2 regions of the Leptothrix mechoopdaensis genome follow, and region 2 is predicted to be linked to the other one. Evidence: riboswitches for the same ligand, from Rfam matches in the RefSeq annotation. Region 2 holds a riboswitch; the other holds the start of a gene.

Region 1 (3,400 bases), 1.5 Mb from region 2:
CGAGCAGAAGGTGCTGCCGGGTTCGGTCGTCAAGCGCCGCATCGACGAGATGGCCGAGCGCATCGAGGCCGACACCGGCCGCAAGCCCGGCAAGAAGCAGCGCAAGGACATGAAGGACCAGGCCCAGCTCGAACTGCTGCCGCAGGCGTTCACCAAGCAGCTCGGCCTGCCGGTCTGGATCGCCCCCGAGCAGGGCCTGCTGATGATCGACGCGGCCAGCACGGCCCGCGCCGACGAGGTCATCACGCTGTTGACCAAGGGCCTGGCGGGCTTCTCGATCGAGCCGATCCACACGGCGCTGTCGCCGTCGACCGTGATGGCCGGCTGGCTGCTGGCGGGCGCGGCGCGGCCCGGCGAGACCGAACTGCCGGAAGCCGCGATCGAGCCGCCGGCCGTCTTCACGGTCGACCGCGACTGCGAGCTGAAGGCGCCCGACGAGTCCAAGGCGGTCGTGCGCTACGCCCGTCACCCGCTCGACACCGACGAGGTGCGCAGCCACATCGAGCAGGGCAAGCGCCCGACCCGCCTGGCGCTGACCTGGAACGGCCGCGTGTCCTTCGTGCTGACCGACCAGATGGTGCTCAAGAAGATCGAGTTCCTCGACGGCGTCTACGAAGGCCAGCCGCCGGGCAACCACCGCGATGCCGACGAGGCCTTCGACGCCGATGCGGCGATTGCCACCGGCGAGCTGATCCAGCTGATCCCCGACCTGCTCGATGCCCTCGGCGGCGAGCAGCAGCCGGGCATGCTCGTGCCGACCGAGCCGGTCGCGACGACCGCACCACGCGCGGTCACCACACCCGCCGGCAACGAGCCGCCGCCCTGGGAATGAACCCGCGCCGAGGTCGGGTCCGGGCCTGACAAGCCCGGAAGGCGTCGGCTACACTGGCCGCCGCCAGGAGAGAGCCGCTGGCCTGCAGGTCCGATCAACACGGGCCCTTCCGCAGGTTGAGGCAGCCGCCGAAGGCGCAGAGACCGGCCGAGCAAGCCGGCCTCGAACGCTCAGGCAAAAGGACTGGCACACGTCTGCGCAACAGACGTCACCTCACTGGAGAGAGACCGCCACGGCCCACGGCCGGCAGGCGGTCCACCGAAGGGGCAAGCGGCGTGGTGGCCCAACCACCGAGCCGTCAATCTCTCAGGTAAAGCGGACAGCGAGGGCACACCCGGCGACCGACAGGTCGGCGGGTCCGGATGGCGCCCCATCCAACGCCCTCGGAGCCTCAGATGTCCGCTGACACGCCCTCTTCTGCCTCTGCCCTGCTGCAGACCCCGCTGCACGACCTGCACCTCGAACTCGGGGCCCGCATGGTCCCCTTCGCCGGCTACGCGATGCCGGTCAACTACCCCGCCGGCATCCTGGCCGAGCACCGCCAGTGCCGCGAGTCGGCCGCGCTGTTCGATGTCTCGCACATGGGCCAGCTGCGGCTGGTCGGCGATGACGCCGCCCGCGCGCTCGAGAGCCTCGTGCCGGTCGACGTCGTCGACCTGGGCGTCGGCCGCCAGCGCTACGGCTTCTTCACCAATCCGTCGGGCGGGCTGCTCGATGACCTGATGATCACGCGCCGCGCCGACGACCTGTTCCTGGTCGTCAACGCCGGCTGCAAGGACGCCGACACGCGCCACCTGATCACGCACATCGGCCACCGCTGCCAGGTCATCCCGATGCCCGAACGCGCGCTGCTGGCGCTGCAGGGTCCGAAGGCGGTCGACGCGCTGGCGCGCATCAACGCGGGCGTCGCCTCGCTGACCTTCATGACCGGCGGCCACTACGCGCTGGCCGGGGCCGACTGCTACGTGACCCGCTCGGGCTACACCGGCGAGGACGGCTTCGAGATCTCGGTGCCAGCCAGCCACGCCATCGCGCTGGCCCGCACGCTGCTGGCCCAGCCGGAGGTCGCGCCGGCCGGCCTGGGCGCCCGCGACACGCTGCGGCTGGAGGCCGGCCTGTGCCTCTACGGCCACGACATCCACGCCGCCACCTCGCCGATCGAGGCCGGCCTCACCTGGGCGATCCAGAAGGTGCGCCGCCCCGGTGGCGCGCGTGCCGGTGGCTACCCCGGCGCCTCGGTCATCGAGGGCCAGCTGACGCAGGGCGCGACGCACAAGCGCGTCGGCCTGGTCGGCCTGGAACGTGCCCCCGTGCGTGAAGGCGCCACGCTGCATGATGCCCACGGCCACAAGCTCGGCACGGTCACCAGCGGCACCACCGGACCGACCGTCAACCAGCCGATCGCGATGGCCTACGTCGCCACCAACCACGCGGCACCTGGCAACACGCTCTACGCCGAAGTCCGCGGCAAGCGCCTGCCGATGAAGGTGACCCCGCTGCCGTTCGCGCCGCACCGATACTTCCGGGGTTGAGCGACGCCCGGGCGGGCCGTCGCTCGGCCCGTTCGCCTCACCCTCCAGACATCCTCGCCATCTGTTTCCAGGAGCCCTACATGCCTCTCCAGTTCACTTCCGACCATGAATGGATCGATGCCGCCGACGCCAGCGCGGCCGTGGTCGGCATCACCGTGCACGCGCAGGACGCGCTCGGTGACGTGGTCTTCGTCGACCTGCCCGCCGTGGGCGCCACCTTCGCCAAGGGCGAGGTCGCCGGGGTCGTCGAATCGGTCAAGGCCGCCGCCGACCTGTACGCGCCGGTCAGCGGCGAGATCGTCGCCGTCAACGAGGCGCTGCGCGACGACCCGTCGCTGGCCAACAGCGATCCGCTGGCCTCGGGCTGGTTCTTCAAGGTCAAGCTGAGCAACCCGGCCGAACTCGCCGACCTGCTCGACCAGACCGGCTACGACGCGCTGCTCAAGACGCTCTGACGCGCCCGCGTCATGACGCTCTCACGCGCCTGACGCCGACCCGGACCGCCCCGCCCTTGCGGCGCGGTCCGGCCGCACCTCCTTTCATCGCCGCCACCATGCCCGCCCAGCATCCCCACGCCGCACCGGTCAGCCTGACCGCGCTCGAGAACCCCACCGAATTCACCGCCCGCCACATCGGCCCCGATGCCACCGACGAGCAGCACATGCTGTCGGTCATCGGCAGCGCCAGCCGGGCCGCCCTGATCGACGCCATCGTGCCCGCCAGCATCCGCCGCGCCGCCGCGATGGACCTGCCGCCCGCCGCGACCGAAGCTGCCGCGCTGGCCGAGCTGAAGGCGCTGGCCGGCCGCAACCGCGTGCTGCGCAGCTTCATCGGCCAGGGTTACCACGGCACCCACACGCCCGGCGTCATCCTGCGCAACATCCTCGAGAACCCGGCCTGGTACACCGCCTACACGCCCTATCAGGCGGAGATCAGCCAGGGCCGGCTGGAGGCGCTGGTCAACTTCCAGACCCTGGTCTGCGACCTGACCGGCATGGCGATCGCCAACGCGTCGATGCTCGACGAGGCCACCGCC
Region 2 (3,400 bases):
GGTGTCACGCCGTCGGCGTCGGGCGTGTCGACCGGCACGCCACGGTCCAGCAGCAGCAGCACCGGTGCCGGCGTGCGGGTGCCCTTGTCCAGCATCAGGTGCAGCGCGCTGCGGCCGCGCGCGTTGGTGGCGTCGGGGCGCGCACCGGCGTCCAGCAGCGGCGCGATGACGTCGTCGGCGTCCTGCATCGACGCCAGCAGCAGCGGCGTCATCAGGCCATCGCCGTAGCCGCTGCACGGGCAAACCTTGTTCGGGTCGGCGCCCAGGCGCAGCAGCGTCGCGACGACGCGGGGCTTGCCCCGGGTCACCGCCTGCATCAGCGGCGTCCAGCCGTCATCGTCGGCCTGGTCGATCGGCACGCCCTGGGCGGCCAGCACCTCCAGCGCCCGCAGCGATTCGGCGTCTTCCCCGTTGCGCACGGCCACGCGCAGCACGGCCTGCGGCCCGAGCCGTACCGGGTCGGCGCCACGTTCGCGCATCAGCTGGGCAGCCTCCGTCTGCGCATAGGACGCGGCCAGCACCCAGGCGGCGTCGATCTCCTCCTTGGCGGGCCGGCGGGCCAGCAGACGCTTGACACGCGCCAGGTCGCCACGGGCGCCCAGCTGCGCCAGGGCACCGCCGGCCGGTGCCGCACCGGCATCGATCAGGGCATCGACCACGGCCCATTGCTCATGGAACACCGCCGCCTGCAAGGGGCGCCAGGTGTCGGGGTTGCGGACCTCCAGGTCCATGCCGGCGGCGATGAACAGGCGCACCACCTTCAGGTCACCGTCCCGGATGGCCCGGTGGAACGCCGCGCCCGTGTAGGGCACCGGCAGCCGTGCGAGTTCGGCGCGTGCCTTGTCGCGCGGATCGACGGCGGCCGGCACGGCGCCGTCGCCCAGCGCCTTCTGCATCTCCCGCCGATAGGCCAGCACCCGAGCTTCGCGCTCGCCCTCGGTCAGTGCCGCGTTGTCGCGCACGGCGCTGCAATAGGCGGCAAACAGCATCTGCTCCAGATAGACCCGGTCGGCGCGCGGCAGGCGCCCCATCAGGTCGGTCGTCAGCTGGCGCGCCCGCGCCTCCAGTTCCGGCCCCTTCGCATCGCCCAGCAAGCGCACGCCGACCCGCACCTCGACCTCCGCATCACGCGAGGCCTGCTTCGGCATCTCCGGACACTGCAAGGCCTGCGCGGCCCAGGGCAGCGCGCAGGCCCAGGTGACGGCCAGGCACTTCGCGGCGACCCGGGTGGAGCATGTCGACATGGCGCGAAGCATAGAAACAAGGCCCGAGCCGGGCAATGGCCCGGCGCACGTCGTGGCGTGCGATGGCGTCCTGAAGATTGATGCATTGGCCTCATGCTCAACCATCATCCAATGCATTGGACGCCAGAACCGGTCCACCCTACATTCCGCCCGTGCGGTGTCGCCAACACCCCGCATCGGCCGGAAAGGCCGGTCGCAACGGGTGAAGGCGGCAACGCCCTGCAGGAGAGTGCCGGACCTGTCCGGCCACCGAAGGCGCAAACTCCCATGAACGCTCAGGTCCCGTACTGCACACCACCAACGCCGTCTGGAGAGCCGTCACCGACGTGACGCACCGAAGGAGCAAGGCCCCGGGCGATGCCGGGGGCTGAATCTCTCAGGTATCGAGGACAGGGGGAGCGGCACACCGTCCGGCCAGGCGCCGGGCGCATCTGTCCTGTGGGGTGCTCCATGAAAGTCATCGTCCTCGGCGCCGGCCTGCTCGGCGTGACCTCGGCCTATTTCCTGCGCCAGCAAGGCCACGACGTCACCGTCATCGACCGCCAGGCCACGGCGGCGGCCGAGACCAGCTTCGCCAATGGCGGGCAGATCTCCGTCAGCCATGCCGAACCCTGGGCCAACCCGAGTGCGCCGCTGAAGGTGCTGAAGTGGCTGGGCCAGGAAGACGCGCCGCTGCTGTTTCGCATCCGTGCCGACATGCGGCAATGGCTGTGGGGCCTGCAGTTCCTGCGCGAATGCACGCCGGCCCGCACGCGCCACAACATCGAGCAGATCGTGCGTCTGGGCACCTACAGCCGCGACACGCTGCAGGCACTGCGGCGCGACACCGGCATCCGCTATGACCAGCGCACGCAGGGCATCCTGCACTTCTACACGAGCCAGAAGGAGTTCGACGGCGCCGAGGCACCGGCCGCGCAGATGCGTGACCTGGGCTGCGACCGGCGCGTGATCTCGGCCGACGAGGCCGTGCGGCTCGAACCAGCGCTGCGCCACATCCGGCCGCAGCTCGCCGGTGCGACCTACACCGCCGAGGACGAGTCGGGCGACGCGAACCAGTTCGCCCGCGAGCTCGTCGCGCGCTGCATCGCCGACGGCGTGACCTTCCTGATGAGCCACACGGTGACGGCGCTGCGCGAGGTCGGCGGCCGCATCGACCATGTCGAGGCGACCGATGCCGACGGCCGCTTCCAGCGCGTGCGCGGCGACGCCTACGTGCTGGCGATGGGCAGCCTGAGCCCGCTGATGGCCGCGCCGCTGGGCATCCGCCTGCCGATCTACCCGGCCAAGGGCTACTCGGTGACGATGCCGGTCAAGGACGCCTCGATGGCCCACCAGGTCTCGCTGACCGACGACGAATACAAGCTGGTGTTCTCGCGCCTGGGCGACCGCCTGCGCATCGCCGGCACGGCCGAGCTCAACGGCTATGACCGCGACCTGAACCGGGTGCGCTGCGAGGCCATCGTGCGCCGCACCGAGGAGCTGTTCCCCGGCGCGGGCGATGCCGAGCAGGCCCAGTTCTGGACCGGTCTGCGGCCGGCCACGCCGTCGAACGTGCCGATCATCGGCCGCTCGAAGATCGACAACCTGTTCCTCAACACCGGCCACGGCACGCTGGGCTGGACCCATTCCTGCGGGTCGGGCAAGAGCATCGCGCGCATCGTCAGCGGGCTGGCGCCGGAGATCGACTTCGCGTTCACCGGCCTGCCGGCATCGACGTCGGGCAAGGGCGCGGGTCAGGCGCTGAACAGCGCCCGCATGACGCCGCGCAGCCACTGATTGCCGGCGTCCTGGTGGTAACGCGCGTGCCAGTGCTGGCGGACCTGGAAGGTCTCGACCGGCACCGGGCAGGCAAACACGCTCAGGCCGCCGAGTGCGGCCAGCGTCTCGCCGATCTGGCGCGGCAGCGTCACCAGCAGGTCGGTGGCCGAGATGATGGGCGCCAGGCCCAGAAAGCTCGGCAGCTCCAGCTGCACCGTCCGCTCCACGCCTGAGCGCGCCAGTGCCGCATCGAGCAGGTGCGCGCCGGTGCCGGCGGCGATCGTCACGTGCGGCACCGCCTGGTAGAGGTCGAGGTTGAGCCGGCGGCGCCGCGCCAGGCGCGGGTGGGTGGGGCTGGCCAGGCAGACCCAGTCCTGCTGGAACAGCGTCTGCTGGTA

What was found. A riboswitch is a leader RNA that binds a small molecule or an ion and turns the genes downstream of it on or off. The one in region 2 is predicted to bind glycine.
Region 1: it holds a riboswitch for glycine, as region 2 does, so the genes downstream of both, gcvT (glycine cleavage system aminomethyltransferase GcvT) here and ACWA7K_RS05395 (D-amino acid dehydrogenase) in region 2, are expected to answer to the same signal.

Annotation. Positions count from the first base shown of each region.
Region 1 covers NZ_CM132699.1:2,717,017-2,720,416, forward strand. The annotation lists gene ACWA7K_RS11850 (recombination-associated protein RdgC) at 1-832, shown strand, start outside; glycine riboswitch at 887-1,028, shown strand; glycine riboswitch at 1,039-1,165, shown strand; gene gcvT (glycine cleavage system aminomethyltransferase GcvT) at 1,228-2,364, shown strand; gene gcvH (glycine cleavage system protein GcvH) at 2,445-2,819, shown strand; gene gcvP (aminomethyl-transferring glycine dehydrogenase) at 2,918-3,400, shown strand, end outside.
Region 2 covers NZ_CM132699.1:1,188,104-1,191,503, forward strand. The annotation lists gene ACWA7K_RS05390 (ankyrin repeat domain-containing protein) at 1-1,244, opposite strand, end outside; glycine riboswitch at 1,542-1,647, shown strand; gene ACWA7K_RS05395 (D-amino acid dehydrogenase) at 1,695-3,020, shown strand; gene ACWA7K_RS05400 (LysR family transcriptional regulator) at 2,978-3,400, opposite strand, start outside.